Regions from separate parts of the Lysinibacillus sp. NPDC056220 genome, predicted to be linked through region 3. Evidence: riboswitches for the same ligand, from Rfam matches in the RefSeq annotation. Region 3 holds a riboswitch; each other region holds the start of a gene.
The links. Region 3 has a riboswitch for S-adenosylmethionine ahead of ACOZBY_RS17840 (O-acetylhomoserine aminocarboxypropyltransferase/cysteine synthase family protein). Riboswitches for the same ligand answer to the same signal wherever they lie in the genome.
Positions count from the first base shown of each region.

Region 1: linked by a shared signal. The riboswitch ahead of ACOZBY_RS18190 (methionine ABC transporter ATP-binding protein) and the one ahead of ACOZBY_RS17840 (O-acetylhomoserine aminocarboxypropyltransferase/cysteine synthase family protein) in region 3 are both predicted to bind S-adenosylmethionine.
Region 2: linked by a shared signal. The riboswitch ahead of metK (methionine adenosyltransferase) and the one ahead of ACOZBY_RS17840 (O-acetylhomoserine aminocarboxypropyltransferase/cysteine synthase family protein) in region 3 are both predicted to bind S-adenosylmethionine.

Region 1 is NZ_JBMOXD010000007.1:23,196-29,340, forward strand. Features, by position in the region: gene ACOZBY_RS18180 (MetQ/NlpA family ABC transporter substrate-binding protein) at 1-701, opposite strand, end outside; gene ACOZBY_RS18185 (methionine ABC transporter permease) at 768-1,436, opposite strand; gene ACOZBY_RS18190 (methionine ABC transporter ATP-binding protein) at 1,426-2,454, opposite strand; SAM riboswitch class I at 2,538-2,641, opposite strand; gene ACOZBY_RS18195 (thioredoxin family protein) at 2,698-3,009, opposite strand; gene ACOZBY_RS18200 (hypothetical protein) at 3,025-3,366, opposite strand; gene gcvH (glycine cleavage system protein GcvH) at 3,458-3,838, opposite strand; gene ACOZBY_RS18210 (arsenate reductase family protein) at 3,920-4,276, opposite strand; gene ACOZBY_RS18215 (acyl-CoA dehydrogenase family protein) at 4,463-6,145, opposite strand, start outside.
Region 2 is NZ_JBMOXD010000002.1:30,499-36,643, reverse strand. Features, by position in the region: gene ACOZBY_RS05265 (gamma carbonic anhydrase family protein) at 1-500, shown strand, start outside; gene metK (methionine adenosyltransferase) at 676-1,872, opposite strand; SAM riboswitch class I at 2,157-2,275, opposite strand; gene pckA (phosphoenolpyruvate carboxykinase (ATP)) at 2,667-4,253, shown strand; gene ACOZBY_RS05250 (alpha/beta hydrolase) at 4,338-5,294, shown strand; gene ACOZBY_RS05245 (alpha/beta hydrolase family protein) at 5,375-6,145, opposite strand, start outside; gene ACOZBY_RS05240 (NUDIX domain-containing protein) at 6,141-6,145, opposite strand, start outside.
Region 3 is NZ_JBMOXD010000006.1:132,003-138,147, forward strand. Features, by position in the region: gene ACOZBY_RS17825 (succinate CoA transferase) at 1-1,193, shown strand, start outside; gene ACOZBY_RS17830 (DASS family sodium-coupled anion symporter) at 1,276-2,757, opposite strand; gene ACOZBY_RS17835 (glycerol-3-phosphate acyltransferase) at 2,958-3,590, opposite strand; SAM riboswitch class I at 3,746-3,859, shown strand; gene ACOZBY_RS17840 (O-acetylhomoserine aminocarboxypropyltransferase/cysteine synthase family protein) at 3,977-5,281, shown strand; gene ACOZBY_RS17845 (hypothetical protein) at 5,611-5,997, shown strand.

The DNA.
Region 1 (6,145 bases), on a different contig from region 3:
TCTTCAAGAGAAATAGCATCTTCAATAGGGTTTAAGCCATTATCAATAGCAAAGTTAGAGTTGATAAGTACTGCGTCCCCTTCATTGTTTTCGTACATTTGTACAAGCATTTCTGGTGCTGTATTCGCATCAAATTTAAAGTTTTTAGGATTCTCTTCTATATCCTTAATTTCTGCTGCTGTTTTATCAATACCATCTTTTAATTTAATTAAGCCCTTAGCTTCTAATAATGACAGCATACGACCGTGGTCTGATACCGAGTTAGAAAGTAAGATTGTTGCGCCTTCTGGAAGGTCTTCTAAAGACTTATACTTTTTAGAGTAAATACCAATTGGCTCAATATGAACACCACCAGCATTGACGAAATCATAGCCATTGTCTTTAATTTGCAACTCTAAATACGGAATATGTTGGAAGTAATTTGCATCCAACTCTTTTGATTCTAAATCTTGGTTTGGTAGCACATAGTCTGTATATGTTTCTACTTTAAGGTCAATACCTTTCTCAGCTAAAATCGGTTTTGCTTTATCTAAAATTACTGCATGTGGTGTATTAGAAGCTCCCACTGTTAAAGTAACGTTTTCTTTACTATCTGTTTTATCACCAGATGCTGCATTTGAATCCTCTTTTTTATCAGTACCGCAAGCTGCTAATGCTAGTACAAGTATTGATAAAAATAATCCTGTTAATAACTTTTTCATGTATGACACTCCCTTTATTTTAATGAAAATATGTTAGCGGTAAGAACCGGAATAACCTCAGTTTTATTAACGTTTATCAATTTTTTCTGTAATGAAATCACCTATCCATTGGATGATAAAGACTACTACTAAGATCAAAATAGTTGCCATTAATGTCACATCTTGGCGATTTCTTTGGAAACCGTCTAGGAAGGCTAAGTTCCCGAGACCCCCTGCACCGATTATCCCTGCCATTGCTGTATAACCGACAAGTGCTACAGCCGTAACAGTAATACCCGAAATGAGTGCTGGTAATGATTCAGGGATCAGTACTTTCCAAATAATTGTGGCTGTTTTAGCCCCCATTGAACGAGCTGCTTCAATAACACCCTTATCAATTTCTCGTAGCGCAATTAATACCATACGCGCATAGAACGGAGCCGCACCGATAATTAAAGCAGGTAAAGCAGCATTGGCTCCACGGATTGTACCAAGTAAAAACTTAGTAAATGGAATTAATAAAATAATTAACACGATAAATGGAATAGAACGGAATATATTAACGAGTGACCCTGTTAAAAAACTAACAATTTTATTAGCCCATAACTGATTCGGACTAGTTAAAAACAGAACAATCCCAATGGCTAACCCTAGAATAAATGTAATAACTGTTGAAATGGCCGTCATATATAATGTTTCATATGTAGCCTGCCACATGCTATCCCAGTCTACATTCGGAAAGAGATTAGTTAGCATCTGCAATCACCTCCGTTTGCACTTCCACTGTATTTAAATAGCTTAAGGCTTCAGTCACGTTTGCTTTCGACCCATCAATTTGCACAATGAGAGTACCATATGCACCATTTTTGGTTTGCGAAATATTCCCATGTACAATGCTTACTTCCACATCGAATTGCTTTACTAGATGTGAAATAACTGGCTGTTCTGTTTTTTCACCAACAAAAATCAATTTGACAAGTTGTCCAGTTGGATAATTTGCTTTGATTTGTTCTACTGTATCCTGTGTTTCCTTTGTATTGGTAATTTGCGCTACAAATTTCTTAGTAATGGCAGCCTGAGGAGCCTGGAAAACTTGCAATACTTCTCCACGCTCTACAATTTCGCCTGCCTCCATCACTGCTACACGATGACAAATCTTGCGGATGACATGCATTTCATGAGTAATGAGGACAATCGTTAACCCTAAACGTTCATTAATATCCACCAGTAAATCAAGAATGGCATCTGTTGTCTCAGGGTCTAGAGCAGATGTAGCCTCATCACATAGTAAAACCTCTGGATTATTGGCTAATGCTCGCGCAATCCCTACACGTTGCTTTTGTCCACCAGAGAGCTGTGATGGATATGCTTGATCACGACCTTCTAGGCCAACAAGTGCTATCAATTCCTTCACCCGTGCCTCACGTTGAGCTTTTGATACACCTGCGATTTCTAATGGGAAGGCAATGTTTTCTGCAACTGTTCGTGACCAAAGTAGGTTGAAATGTTGAAAAATCATACTAACCTTTTGTCTAGCTGCTCTAAGCTTTTGACCTTTAATCGATGAAAAAGCCTGATTGTTCACTGTTACTGTTCCTGTTGTTGGTTTCTCTAAGCCATTAAGTAAACGAATCATCGTACTTTTACCAGCGCCACTATAGCCGATAATGCCAAAAATTTCACCCTTATTAATAGTCAGGTTAACATCTTTGACTGCCGTTAATTCGCCATTTGCTGTTTTGTATTTCTTCGTTATATTTTGAAGCTGTATCATAGCGAATACTCCTTTTCTTATATAAAAAAACCCCTCCACTTATAGACAAGTAGAAGGGGTCACGTATTATACGTTGAACCGTTCTCTCATCTTTCAAAGAAAAATCTTTGGGTGATTTGGCACCTTTTCACTATGTGATGGTTGCCGGGCTTCATAGGGCACTTCCCTCCGCCGCTCTTCATAAGAGTTCGATATATTTAATGTTTTAGTAATATATTTGTTACTTTACCACGCTAATAAAGTTCAGTCAATTGATTTTTTTAACAATTCGTACAAAAAAGGTACGGATTGAAAAGCATAAATCTTTTCTGTCACTTTGCCACCGTCACAAACAAGTAAGCACGGAACGCTTTCAATTTGATGCTCAAAAGCAATTTGCTCCAAAAAATTAATATTTGCTTTCCCTAGCTTTAGGTGAGGTAATAGTTGTTCTACAATTGACATCATTTTCGATGCCACTGCACAAGTACCGCACATCGGTGTATATAAATAAAACGCAGCTTTTTCTCCGGACTGTAATGCCGTTTCCCACTGCTCTTTCGACCATTCTTCCATTTAGTTCACGCAACCTTACAAAATATATTCATTATGGATTGAGAAATGCGCACGAAGTAAAATCATGGCTAACACTTTTCTAGGTGTCGTTTCTACTTCCTTATATGTTGGCATTGTCCGTAAATGCTCCGCTTCAGGATAATGTCTGTCCATTAATGCACGTAGCTTATCGCCTGAAGTATCGGCATCAAAAAAGGTAAATAGCTCATAGCCCTCATAGGGATCGATTAGCTCTTCTAATTGATGCACACCAATTGTTCCATTCGTACATAGTATTGTAACATTCTCGTTTAAAATTGGCTCAATTTGTAGCTTATCTGAGCGTCCTTCTACTATCAAGCATTTCCCATCGAACATTACGCCACCTCCATTTAGACATTCCCACTTATACGTTATTATATAATAAAAAACGCCGGTAGTTTCCGACGTTTTTTGATTATGGCTTGTCTTATTCTGCTGTCATCTCTTCGTATTGTTCTGCTGTCATAAGTTTATCAACTTCTGATGCATCAGCAGGCTCTACGACGATCATCCATGCTTTTTCATATGGTGATTCATTAACGAATTCTGGGCTATCTTCTAAATCTGCATTAACTTCAACTACAGTACCTGAGATTGGTGCATATAATTCAGAAACAGTTTTTACTGATTCTACGCTACCGAATGGATCATCCGTTTTGATTTCATCGCCAACTTGTGGAAGCTCAACGAAAACGATATCTCCTAATTCAGATTGTGCGAAGTGCGTAATACCAATACGTACTTTTCCATCTTCTACTTTAACCCATTCATGCTCTTCAGAGTAACGTAAGTCTTTCGGTGTGCTCATGCAAAAAACCCCTCCATAATTATGTAATATATTCACTTTCAGTGTGCCATACTTCTCCTATAAAAACAAGAATAAAAACGGCTATATCCAAGCTTGCTCAAAATCGGATTCTTTAAACCCTAAAGTTACTTTTTTTCCATCTGTTACGAGTGGACGTTTTATTAACATCCCATCCGAAGCAAGTAGCTCAAGCTGTTCTTCCTCAGTCATATCAGCTAGCTTGTCCTTCAAACCAAGGTCACGATATTTCATGCCTGAAGTATTAAAAAACTTCTTCAAAGGAAGACCACTGACTTGCCATAAAGCTGTTATTTCATCCTTTGTTGGCGGCTGCTCTACGATATGTACCTCTTCATAGGAAACGTCATGATCATTTAACCACTTTTGCGCTTTTTTACATGTTGTACATTTGGGATAATGGAAAAATTGAATCGTCATTAAAATGCTCCTTTGCTGTCTTTTTCTGTAGTATACCATCATAATCATCGAGAATGGTGGAACTTCGCTCATTTCCGTAAGTCTATCCATCCATTTTGTATTTTTATCCGTTACTTTGACAAATAATTTATTTGGCACAATAAAAAACTAGCTACCCACTTACGGATAGCTAGCATTTTCCTACGATTAAACGATATATTTTTCTGCTTCAATTAATTTCACAGATGCTTCACGTTTCTTCGTAATGAGGTTGTATGGATTATTACGTGTTAATTTACGTAATGCAGATAATGTCATACGTGCTGCATCACCATCTGCGGAAGCCAGAATTGTATCTTTTGCTTCTTTTTCGATTTCTGCAAATGCTTCTTGGCAGAAAATTTGAGTGTATAGCAATTTTTGATGTGCTTTTTCAACGCCATCACGAGCAATCGCTTTTTCTGTGCGTAATACAGCTGATTCCATTGCAAATAATTGATTAGCGATATTAGCAATATTCACTAATACTTCTTGCTCTTGATCAAGCTTCGCACCAAAGCGTTGTGCGGCTAAGCCTGCAGCTAATACAGCAATCTTCTTGGCATTTTTCACTAAGTATTTTTCCTGAGCTAGTGGTTCAGTGCCGATATCCTCTGGCATTAGCATTAGAAGCTCTTGCTGTAAATTTTGCGCAACCTGTAATAGTGGCAGCTCACCTTTTAGTGCCTTTTTCATAAATGTACCTGGTACAATCATGCGATTAATTTCATTTGTACCTTCAAAAATTCGATTAATACGAGAATCACGGTATATACGCTCTACCTCATATTCAGCCATGAAGCCATAACCGCCGTGTAATTGTACAGCTTCATCTGCAATATAATCTAATGTTTCTGATCCAAATACTTTAGCAATGGAGCATTCAATCGCATATTCAGCGATAGCACCTGCAATCACTTTTCCTTCCTTTTGCTCCTCTGGGCTTAGCTGGCTTAAACGGTCTTCAAATAAACCCACAGTACGATAGTTTAATGACTCTGATGCATACAAATGAGAAGCCATTGTTGATAATTTTTCTTTTGTTAGGTTGAAGTCAGATAGCTTTGTTTTAAATTGCTGACGTTGGTTTGTATATTGTACCGCTAGCTCAAATGCGCGTTTTGATCCACCAATTGTTCCAACCCCTAGTTTATAGCGACCGATATTTAATATATTGAAGGCAATGACATGCCCACGACCAATTTCACCTAATAAATTTTCTACTGGCACTTCTGCATCTTCTAACACAAGTGTACGGGTAGATGAAGACTTAATCCCCATTTTCTTCTCCTCAGGACCGACTGAAACACCATTGAATGTACGTTCCACAATAAAGGCAGAGAACTTATCACCATCAATTTTAGCATAAACAACAAATACATCTGCAAAGCCCGCATTTGTAATCCATTGCTTTTCACCATTTAAAATATAATGTGTGCCTGCATCGTTTAGTTTCGCAGTTGTTTTTGCCCCTAAAGCATCCGAGCCTGAACCTGGCTCTGTTAAAGCATAAGCAGCAATTAATTCACCCGAGGCAAGCTTAGGTAAATATTTTTTCTTCTGATTCTCGTCACCGAATAGCACGATTGGTAATGAGCCAATCCCTACATGTGCACCATGAGTAATGGAGAAACCACCTGCTACAGACATTTTTTCTGCAATTAATGCTGAAGAAACTTTATCTAAGCCTAGTCCTTCGTATTCTTCTGGCACATCTGCTCCAAGCAAGCCTAATTCACCAGCACTTTTAAGGAGACGTACTGAGTGCTCGAATTCATGATGCTCTAAATTTTCAACTACAGGTAAAACTTCATTTGCTACATATTCTTCTGTTGTTTTGGCAATCATTTT
Region 2 (6,145 bases), on a different contig from region 3:
TCAAAGATAAAACACCAACGATCGATCCATCTGTTTTTATTGCCGATTACGCAACCATTACTGGAGACGTAACTATTGGAGCTGAAACAACTATTTGGTTCAATACCGTGATCCGCGGCGATGTTTCCCCAACAATAATAGGTAAACGAGTAAGTATACAAGATCTTTGCTGCTTACATCAAAGTCCTAAGTTTCCACTCATTATTGAAGATGAGGTCACAGTAGGACACCAAGTAACTTTACATAGCTGTACCATTCGAAAAAAAGCCTTAATCGGAATGGGCTCCATTATTTTAGACGGTGCGGAGATTGGAGAGGGTGCATTTATTGGAGCCGGAAGTTTAGTGCCTCCTGGTAAAGTCATTCCTCCAAATAGCTTAGCATTAGGACGTCCAGCCAAAGTTGTACGAGAATTAAATGCTGAGGATAAAGAGGATATGGAACGTATCGTACGTGAATACGCTGAAAAGGGTCAGTATTATAAATCTCTACAAAAATAAAAACCTACAAAGAAATTGTACCTTCATAAAAAATTCCTCGCTTTCCATGACATTATTTGTTCAAGGAATAAGGGCGAGGTATTTTTGCAAAAAAACAAAAGGGGCAGAAAAGCCCCTTTTGTTCATAATACATTAGAATAATTTCCTAAAGACTTCAGCACTTTAGCACAATAGTTTACAGCTGTGCTTTTATGCGTAATGCGTCAGCTTTATCAGTTTGTTCCCATGGGACGTTTACATCTGTACGACCAAAGTGTCCATAAGCTGCAGTTTGTTTATAAATTGGACGACGAAGATCAAGCATTTTAATGATACCTGCTGGGCGTAAATCAAATAGCTCACGAACCCATTCTACAATTTTGCTTTCCGTCACTTTTCCTGTACCAAATGTATCTACAGCAATGGAAACAGGCTGTGCAACGCCAATTGCATAAGCCAACTGTACTTCAGCGCGTTCTGCTAAACCAGCTGCTACAATATTTTTAGCTACATAACGTGCCGCATAGGCAGCTGAACGGTCTACTTTTGTTGCATCCTTACCTGAGAATGCACCACCACCATGTCGTGCATAACCACCGTATGTATCAACAATGATTTTACGGCCCGTTAAACCAGCATCTCCTTTTGGTCCGCCAATTACGAAACGGCCAGTTGGATTGATAAAGTATTTTGTGTTTGTATCTAATAATTCGCTTGGCACTACAGGAGCAATCACGAATTGTTTTAGATCGGCCTGAATTTGTTCAAGTGTTGCTTCTTCATCATGCTGAGTTGAAATAACAATTGTATCGACACGAACAGGTACGTTATTGTCATCATACTCAATTGTTACTTGTGTTTTACCATCTGGGCGTAAATAAGCTAACTCCCCAGATTTACGAACTTCTGTTAAACGACGTGCTAATTTATGAGCTAAGCTAATTGGTAATGGCATTAACTCAGGTGTTTCATTACATGCATAGCCAAACATTAAGCCTTGGTCTCCTGCACCAATCGCTTCAATATCTGCATCTGTCATAGAACCCTCACGGGCCTCTAAAGCTTGGTCAACGCCTTGGGCAATATCTGGAGATTGCTCACCAATTGCTACAAGTACTGCTAAGTTTTCAGCATCAAAGCCATATTTACCACGTGTGTATCCAATTTCCGCCACAGTATCACGTACAATGCCTTTAATATCTACATAAGTAGAAGTAGTGATTTCTCCTGCTACTAATACTAATCCTGTTGTTACAGTTGTCTCGCACGCTACACGTGCATTTGGATCTTCTGCTAAAATAGCATCTAAAATGGCATCCGAAATCTGGTCACAGATTTTATCTGGATGCCCTTCTGTTACACTTTCTGATGTAAACAGTCGACGGTTTGTCATTTAGTTTTCCTCCTATTACTCTTACAAAAAGTATTTGTACGGTACTCATTACCCATGTCAAGTCCGCTCCTAAGGATTGAACTCTCTCAAGCCGCTGTTGTTGTCATTTCACTTTACGAGAAAAAATAACTGCTACTTAAAAACACGAGGATTTCGAAAGACCCGTCATTATAATAAGGAAAGAACTACATATACTTACCTTTACATTAATTTTTAACAATAAAAAAATCCTTTTCTCACGTTACTATACATGAGGAAAGGAATAATGACTTCGTTACCTTTCACTCTTATCGTTCAAGGGATTTTCCCTTGCATCAGGTTGGCACCAACGCATGTTGTGAAATAATACATGCAGGTTGCCGGGTTTCACAGGGCCTGACCCTCCACCAGCTCGGGATAAGAGTATCCGTTCAATTTTCATGTTACTGAAAAGGTCAATCGTTGTCAAATATTTTCTTATGTATTACTGTATAGAAAGGAAGAACAAAATTATCACCATAAAATTTTCATACTTGGGTGATGATGTAAATAGAAGAAATTTAATCCCTACAACATACCTAGCTTCTTGTGGTAACATATGTGTGGCTCAAATTTTAGACAATTTACTGTAGCATTGAATGTTTTCTACTCGAAAAACATTATTTTTTGTCAGTTTATTGAAAAGTAATAAAAACTCTAAAATAATTTCTTAATTAGTATAGATTATTTAACCCATTGTGTTATACTATTTTTGAAATTAAGAAAAAATCCCTCTAAACCAAGGGAATACTATAAAAAAGGATGGTATTTAATCGATGAATTCAGTAGAAATTGCAAACGAACTGAAGGAATTATTAAACGGCGGTAACATTAATGTTCAACTTTCAGTACCACAATTAGCAGAAAAAGCTACTTCTCGTGGTGAGGCAATGTTAACAGTAGATGGCGCAGTTCGTGCAGAAACTGGCAAATACACTGGTCGTTCACCTAAAGATAAATATACAGTAGAAGAAGAAAGCACAAAAGATCAAATTGACTGGGGTAAAGTCAATCAACCAATTTCCTCTGAAGTGTTCGATAATCTGTATGTAAAAGTAATAAAATATTTAAAAGAACGTGATGAATTATTCGTATTCAAAGGTTTTGCTGGTGCTGACAAAGATTCACAATTAAGCATCCAAGTGATTAATGAATACGCTTGGCACAACCTTTTCGCTCATCAATTATTTATCCGTCCGACTAAAGAAGAATTAGCTTCGCATGTTGCAGACTTCACTGTCATCTCAGCTCCTAACTTTAAAGCAGATCCTGCGGTTGACGGTACTGCTTCTGAAACATTCATCATTGTATCACTTGAAAAGAAAATTATCTTAATTGGTGGTACTGAATATGCTGGTGAAATGAAAAAATCTATTTTCGGAATTATGAACTACTTATTACCACAACAAGGAATCCTTTCTATGCACTGTTCAGCAAACGTTGGTGAAGCTGGCGATGTAGCATTATTCTTCGGTTTATCTGGTACTGGTAAAACGACATTATCCGCTGATCCAGACCGTAAGCTAATCGGTGACGATGAACATGGTTGGTCTGATAATGGAGTATTCAACATTGAGGGGGGTTGCTATGCAAAAACGATCAACCTTTCTGCTGAGAAAGAACCAGAAATCTACAATGCAATCCGCTTCGGTTCTGTTTTAGAAAACGTAGCTGTTGATCCAGAAACTCGTATTTGTGACTATGATGATGGCTCATTAACAGAAAATACACGTGTAGCTTATCCAATCCAATACATCGAAAATATTGTTGATCCATCTGTAGCAGGTCATCCAAAAACAATCATCTTCCTAACAGCTGATGCGTTTGGCGTATTACCTCCTATCAGCAAATTAACAAAAGAGCAAGCTATGTATCACTTCTTAAGTGGTTTCACTTCAAAACTTGCTGGAACTGAACGTGGTGTAACAGAGCCAGAACCAGTATTCTCTACTTGCTTCGGTTCTCCATTCCTTCCACTTCCTGCAACAGTGTATGCAGAAATGTTAGGTCAAAAAATTGATGAACATGGCGCACAAGTATACCTAGTGAACACTGGTTGGACTGGTGGCGAATATGGTACTGGTAGCCGTATGAAGCTTTCTTATACACGTACAATGGTACGTGCAGCTATCGATGGTAAATTAACAAATGTTGAAACGACACAAGATGCTGTCTTTGGCTTACACATCCCAACAGCAGTTGAAGGTGTACCTTCGCAAGTGTTAAATCCTCGTGAAGCATGGGCAGATAAAGCTGCATACGATGCTAAAGCTGCTGAACTTGCAGGCTTATTCAACGAAAACTTCAAGAAATTTGCAAACGTTTCGGAAGCCATTACTACACTTGGTGGTCCATTAAAATAACAACTAGAACAAGAAAAGGGAACGATATGATTCGTTCTCTTTTTCTTTCCCATACATAAACAGAAGCTAATATAGGAGATACATATGAAAAGAAAATACAAATTACTAGTAGCATTAATTACTATATTATTGGCATTAATTATTGGTGCTGGTTTTTTTGCAGGCAACTACTTTTATAATCTGGCATTAAATCCTGATACTGATAAAACAGCAGTTCTAGATGCCCCCCACAATCTAATCGATAGCAATTCAGATGAAGCTCGAGAGAAAGAGGCACGTGAGCAGTGGTTTAACAAGCATTCTGAGGAGAAGTCAATTCCATCCTTTGATTCCCTTAAGCTACATGCATACTCTATCCAAAACAGCCATCCCACAGACAAATGGGCAATTATCTTTCATGGCTATTCAAGTGATGGTACACAAATGACTAAGTATGCTAAACAATTTTATGATATGGGCTATCATGTACTCATTCCCGATGCAAGAGGACATGGTCAAAGTGAAGGTGATTATATCGGCATGGGGTGGCATGATCGTTTTGATGTAATTTCATGGATTGACGACATTGTAAATATGAATGAAGATGCTGAAATCGTTCTATTTGGGGTTTCGATGGGAGGAGCCACTGTCATGATGGCTTCAGGCGAGGATTTGCCCTCAAATGTAAAGGCAATTATTGAGGATTGCGGGTATTCTTCCGTATGGGATGAATTTTCCTATCAGTTACAAGCCATCTTTCACTTACCTTCTTTCCCAATTATGCAATTCTCTTCGGTCGTAACTAAACTAAAAGCAGGCTATACACTAGCAGAAGCTAGTGCTGTTGATCAAGTGGCAAAATCGAAAACCCCTATGCTGTTTATTCATGGAGACAACGATACTTTTGTTCCTTCGACCATGTTGGATGACGTATATGAAGCAGCAAATGTACCGAAACAAAAGTTAATGGTCGAAGGGGCTGGTCACGGTGGTGCGGAAAGCTTAGCAGGCGAGCTCTATTGGGAAACGATTCAACAATTCTTGGAAACTTATACAAAATAATTAAACGCCCCTTCCTTTAGAATACTATTCATCTCCAGATGATAGCTATGTAAAGGAAGGGGCATTAATTTTTTCATTTTCTAATGTTGCTTCATCCATTCACAAAGAGCACGAACGGTTTCACGATTTTTAGCTGGTGGGTATTGATGTGCATAATGAAGGTCATACCATGTTTCGTATGTTTTATGAGCATCCTCTAAAAAAAATGCCAGCTGTCTAGCATGCTCTATATCCACATTCTCATCCTGATAGCCATGAATAATTAACACTGGGGCTGTTATATGCTCAACTTCGAATAAAGGTGTACGAGCATCATAGGCTTCCGGTACACGGTTGGGTGTTCCTCCGATAACGCGCTTCATCATCCGTCGCATATCTGTACGTTCCCAGTAAGTGGCCGTTGCATCAGAGACTCCAGCCCATGTCACAACGGAAGTAATATCCCTTCGTAAAATAGCTGTCCATAGAGCCATGATACCTCCACGCGAAAAGCCAAAAACATGTATATTGTCGTTGCAAAATTGCTTCAGTACATCGACAGCATAAACAGCATCATAACGGTCTGCCCCTGCAAACTCATCCTTGCCTTCGCCACCTCTATTCCCACGATAATAAGGTGCAAAGACGATAAAACCTTGAGCGGCAAATTGGGCAATACGCGAGGGCCTTACCATGCCAATGCTTTGCATACCCCCTCTTAAATATAAAAAGCCATCATATGTACCTTCAGTCTTCGGCTCTGCTAAAAGTCCTTTTATTCGCAAGCCCTGTGATATATAAGTGATTTCTGTTAACCGTATTGCTGGATTGGGTGAAGGATATGCACGCTTTTCAACGATATCACCATTATT
Region 3 (6,145 bases):
ATGCGCATTTATCTCATAATGCGGAGTTAGTTCGTCAAGGCATTATAGGACCTATTGATTTTGCAATTATTGAAGCGGCTGCTATTACAGAAGATGGCTTATTAATTCCTACAACTTCAGTTGGTAACTCTCCGATTTTTGTGCAAGAGGCAGATCAAATCATCATAGAATTAAACGTAGCACAGCTAGATGCATTAGAGGGCGTACATGATATTTTCGTTCCTGCACAACAAGGTAAACGTGACCCAATTCCTTTACAAAATGTGTCTGATCGTCTTGGTACAATGGGTATTCCATTAGACTTGAATAAAGTAAAAGGTATTGTAGTTTCTGACATTTTAGATGCCCCATCAACAATTGTTCCTGCTGACGAGGAAACAGATATTATGGCTAATCACCTGTTAAACTTCCTGCGTGAAGAGATTAAAGTGGGCCGTTTAACAACAAGCTTGCGTCCAATTCAATCTGGGGTTGGATCAGTGGCGAATGCGGTATTACTTGGATTTAAAGATTCTGAGTTTGAGAACTTAGAAGTATTCTCAGAAGTACTTCAGGATGCAGTATTTGAATTAATCGATGCAGGAAAAGTGAATTTTGCTTCTGCTACTTCCATTACCCTCTCTGAACAAGTAGGAAACCGTGTTTATGGGAACTTTGAAAAGTATGCGGATAAATTAGTATTGCGTCCGCAAGAAATTTCAAACCAGCCAGAAATCATTCGTCGACTCGGTTTGATTTCAGTGAATACAGCATTAGAAGTTGATATCTACGGAAATGTTAATTCTACGCATGTTTCTGGTACTAAAATGATGAATGGTATAGGGGGGTCTGGTGACTTTGCTCGCAATGCGCGTTTGGGAATTTTTGTCACTAAATCCTATGCAAAGGGTGGCAATATTTCGAGCATTGTCCCAATGGTATCGCATGTGGATCATACAGAGCATGATGTTGATGTTATCGTAACAGAGCAGGGAGTAGCTGATTTACGAGGGCTTGCTCCAAAGGAACGTGTGGGACTAATTATTGATCATTGTGCACACCCTGATTATCGTGAGCAGCTATGGCAATACTTTAACGACGCTAATGAGACAACTGGTGGACATCATACACCGCATGATCTTGAAAAAGCGCTGTCATGGCATGTCAATTACGCAAAAAGTGGAACAATGAAAGACCCAGCTTTATCAAAATAGAGTTCTAATACAAAAGGCCTTGAAGGACAGCTGCTCCCTCAAGGCCTTTTAGTTAATAAATCTATCTAAGACGATTAATGCTTTACAATAGGCCAATCCATTTCCAATAAGTTGCAGAGAACAGCAGAATTAGGAGGAAGCCGAGAATCGTTAATGGAATACCTGATTTCAGGAAATCCTTTGTTGTAAATGCTCCTGTACCGTAGGCAAGCATATTTTGTGGTGCGCTAATTGGCAATAGGAAACCAAAGCTAATAACAAATTGTTGGACGATAACAAAACCAACCTGATCTACATTAGCAGTTAATGTGGAAGCTAACACGATAAACACAGGTATAAGTGCAGAGGCTAGGCTTGTTGCACTGGCAAAACCTAAATGAATAAGAATATTAAATAATGTTACGATAGCAATGGTAGCAAGAATTGGCATTGTATCTAGACCGAGTGAACCAAAAACTTTATCTGATAACCATGATGCACCTTTTGTATTCAGTAAAATAGTTCCGAGCATAATACCAACTGCAAAGACAATGATTGTTCCCCAAGGAATATGAGGTTCAACTTCCTTCCACGAATAAACGCCGATTTTAGGCATTAGTAGAACAGCAATGGCGATAATTGTAACCGTTGTTGTATCAAATGGATGGAGCTTGCCTTCCGTAGCCCAGAAAAATAGTAAAATTAATGATGTAATGATCAATCGAATTTCAGGTGCTTTTAATGGTCCAAGCTCAGCAAGCTGTTTCTTGATGACTTCTTTACCACCATCAATATTGCTCGTCTCAGGCTTAATAAGCGTAATCATAATGAAAAATAAGGCTACTGACATAATAATCGAGAATGGGGCAGCATAAAGTAACCAAGCACCCCATGAAATATTTACATTAAATTGCTCTTGGATGAAATTTAAAGCAACCATATTTTGCGCTGCCGCAGTTTTAATACCGATATTCCAAATGGAAACGGCTTGTACAGAAGTAATAACAAGCAAAGCAGCAAGTCGACTATCACGCGGTAAACCAAATGCTGCGACCATTCCAAGAAGTATAGGGACTACTGCGCCAGCACGTGCAGTAGCTGAAGGAACAAAAAATGCAAGGGCAATGGAAACTAATATAGCACCGAAAACAATAGCTTTTGTTTTTGTTCCTACAAGTGAAAGAATCCAGAGAGCAAGTCGTTTATGCAAATTGGTAATTTGCATAGCTGCTGCTAGAAAAAGAGCAGCTGCTACTAGGGCGACAGCAGAATTACTAAAACCACTTAATGATAGTTTTAAGGCGCTAGCGGTACCTAGTTGTGCTGTGGGATCATCCATGGAGGGTGCAAGACCTAGTAAAACGGTGACGAGTGCAATAATCATTGCAGAGCTAACAGGATATGAAACGGCCTCAGTTACCCAAAGGATGACCGCGAAAGCTAAGATGGCTAAAGCGCGCTGCCCAGCTACAGGTAACTCACCGTTATTAGGTAAAAAAATAATAATAATTAATAAAGCAAAAGCCAACCCAATCCATAAAGGCTTTAGATTACGCTTCGTTGCTGCTTGTTTAGGTGAAGACATATTTTCTCATCCCTTCTACGTCTACGTAAAAATGACGGTTATTATCCTTAACATCGGTCAACAAAATGTTTTTTTAAGATAAGAATTCATCCATTTATTGTATAGAATGAAAGAAAGAAAAATATGTCAGTTTACAGCTTTAATAGTAATTAAAGAGAAAATTTGTGGTCATAAAAAATACAAATCTCTCTCGGGAAATACTATTTCTTTTTCTTGAAGGCAGAAGTAACTTTAGGCTCTGTTCCATTGGTTAAACGTTTAATATTTTCAAAGTGCAAAATAATAGCAATACCAAAAAGTAGAATGGCAATAATGGTTGGGCCTAATCCAGGAATCCATAAATAAGTAGCGGTACAAAAAACGAGGTAAAACTCTAATACACCAACAATTAAATAGTTCGTTGCGAAAGATAAAATAACAAATAGAATAAGTGCAAATAAACCAATCTTCCAATCAACCGCAAGTAAAATTCCAATGATGGAGGCAGTTCCTTTTCCACCGTTGAAGCCCATATAAAAAGGGAAATTATGCCCCAAAATAACCCCTGCAGCTATCAAGTAGGTGAGGAGCCATATTTGTTCTGCTGTTAAATGTGTTGCATCTGCTAAATAAAAATGTGCACCGACGATGGCTACGACGCCTTTTCCAATATCGATAAGAGCTACTAAAACGCCATATTTCCAGCCGAGTGAAAGCGTAGCATTAGAGGCACCAGCGTTGCCATGGCCAGCTTTTTTTAAATCAACCCCGGATAAAAATTGTGCCACTTTAGAGCCGTGAATACAGCCAATCAAATAGCCAACAACTAGAAAAAAGATCACGGCTTTTACCATAAAAATACTCCTTTCAAATTTTTTTCTAAAATAGTGTATGCGTTCATATTACGTAAAAGAGCAGACAGAAGTTTCGGAAAAAATAAAATTTAGATGTTGACAGAAAAAAACTCTATGCTTATACTTTGTAACAACGATGGAAATTGAATCTCATACTCTTATCAAGAGCGGCGGAGGGATAGGCCCTATGATGCCCGGCAACCAGTAGGTGATGAACTTACTAAGGTGCTAATTCCTACAGATTCTTACTTGGATCTGGCAGATAAGGGGAGGAAAACTTGCAACCGCAACCCTCTTCTTAGCTGAAGAGGGTTTTTGTTTTCTACAGAAAAATCCTCCTCATCTCCGGTACCATCGTAAAAAAAATAACCAAATGGAGGTACACAATGACAAATTTTAAACCAGAAACACTGCTGTTACATGGTGGTCAAGAGCCCGACCCTGTGACAGGTTCTAGAACAGTTCCTGTCTACCGTTCAACTGCTTTCGTTTTTAAAGACACTGCTCATGCGCAACGTCTTTTTGCCTTAGAGGAAGCTGGAAACATTTACACACGAATTACGAATCCGACAGTGGATGTTTTTGAAAAGCGTGTGGCTTTACTAGAAGGTGGAACAGCAGCAGTAGCACTTTCATCTGGTGCAGCAGCTATTGCATTTTCTATTTTAAATTTAGCTAGAGCAGGTGATGAAATTGTAGCTGCTAGTTCTTTATATGGTGGTACGTATAATTTATTCGCTAATACATTACCAAACTATGGTATTAAAACGATTTTTGTAGATGAAACAAACCCAGAAAATTTTAAGGCTGCCATTACCGATAAAACAAAAGCTGTCTTCGCTGAAATTTACGGTAACCCAAGCTTAAAGGTTTTAGATATTGAAGCAGTGGCTAAGATAGCACATGACCACAGCTTGCCATTAATTATTGATAGTACATTTGCTTCTCCTTATGGTTCCACACCTATTGATTATGGTGCAGATGTGGTAGTTCACTCAGCAACTAAATGGATAGGTGGTCATGGTACAACTTTAGGTGGTGTTGTTGTAGACGCTGGTAAGTTTGATTGGACTAGTGGTCGATTCCCAGGCTTTACAGAGCCGGACGCTTCTTACCATGGTTTACGCTATGGAATCGATACAGCCTCTGCAGCTTTTGCTACAAAGCTACGTGTACAGTTGTTACGTGATTTTGGCCCAACATTAAGTGCAGATGCAGCTTTCAATCTATTACAAGGTTTAGAGACGCTTCATTTGCGTATCCCTAAACATAATGAAAATGCTTTAGCTGTAGCTGAATATTTACGCAACCACCCATCTGTGGAGTATGTAAATTATAATGGCCTTGAAGATTTTCCAACACATGAGTTGGCGAAAAAATATTTAAAAAATGGCTTCGGTTCAGTGCTTACCTTTGGCATTAAAGGTGGACGTGAAGCAGGACGAAAGCTTATTGATCATGTAAAGCTGTTTTCACATGTGGCAAATGTAGGTGATGCTAAGTCGCTAATTATCCATCCAGCATCTACTACGCACCAACAATTATCAGCAGATGAACTAATTCAAGCTGGTGTAACCGAATCGCTCATTCGCCTATCAATCGGTTTAGAGGCAGTGGAGGACATCATTGCAGATTTAGAGCAGGCTATTACTCAGGCAACAGCAGTAGCTGAACAAACAATAGAAGCTTAATATAGAATAGAGCGGTGAATGTTGTAGCGTTTACGTATTTTCTCATTCGAATAGCCTCATTTGGTATATGTTAAACGTTGCTACATCCACCAATTATTGCACCCGTTCATTGTCAGAACCTTTCAAAAAATAATACCGAGTATTTTTATATGCATTATTGACTTTGTTAAAACCTTGTTATATACTTGGAAATAAGTTAAGTGTACGGAAAAACCTCTTGGAAAAGGTAACTGTTTTCATAAGTGCTCCCCCACTTTTGAATAGATAGGAGAGTAGTTACATAGCCAGTGGCTACTCTTCAAAAAACTAATGATAAAGGAGTGTTTAAAATGGGTAATGTCTATAGTGCGCAAAACATTGCATCTTATTTAATTTATGAACTAAATGAAGGCCATGTATTTGTCAACAACCAATCCATTCAACACATCCTTACATTAGTAGAACGTAAATGGCAACAAATTTTTGGTCATTCAGCGTATCAGGAACAGGTATGCACAGATGATAATGGCTTTATGGTTAAGGAAGTTTATGAGACGTATGAGAAGTATGGTGTGAGCCACATCCAGCTTCCAGCAACAGAATTTTATTTGAAATATGGTACATTTCAATTAGTGGAACGTACGTATGCAATACCAAATTTTACAGAAGAAGAAATTTGTATTGTTCAACAAGCTTTAAAACAATATCGTTATCAATTGCTTTCAAAAGCGAGCTAAAAAATCCCTCATATATTTAAGCTCATTCTCTGCTGCTACAGGGAATGAGCTTTTTTTATAGCGGTTTGATTATTTAGCTGGTTTATGGGTGTCTGAACATACATATATAATAGAAGAAAGACATCATAATTTGAATGCAAAGAGTCAA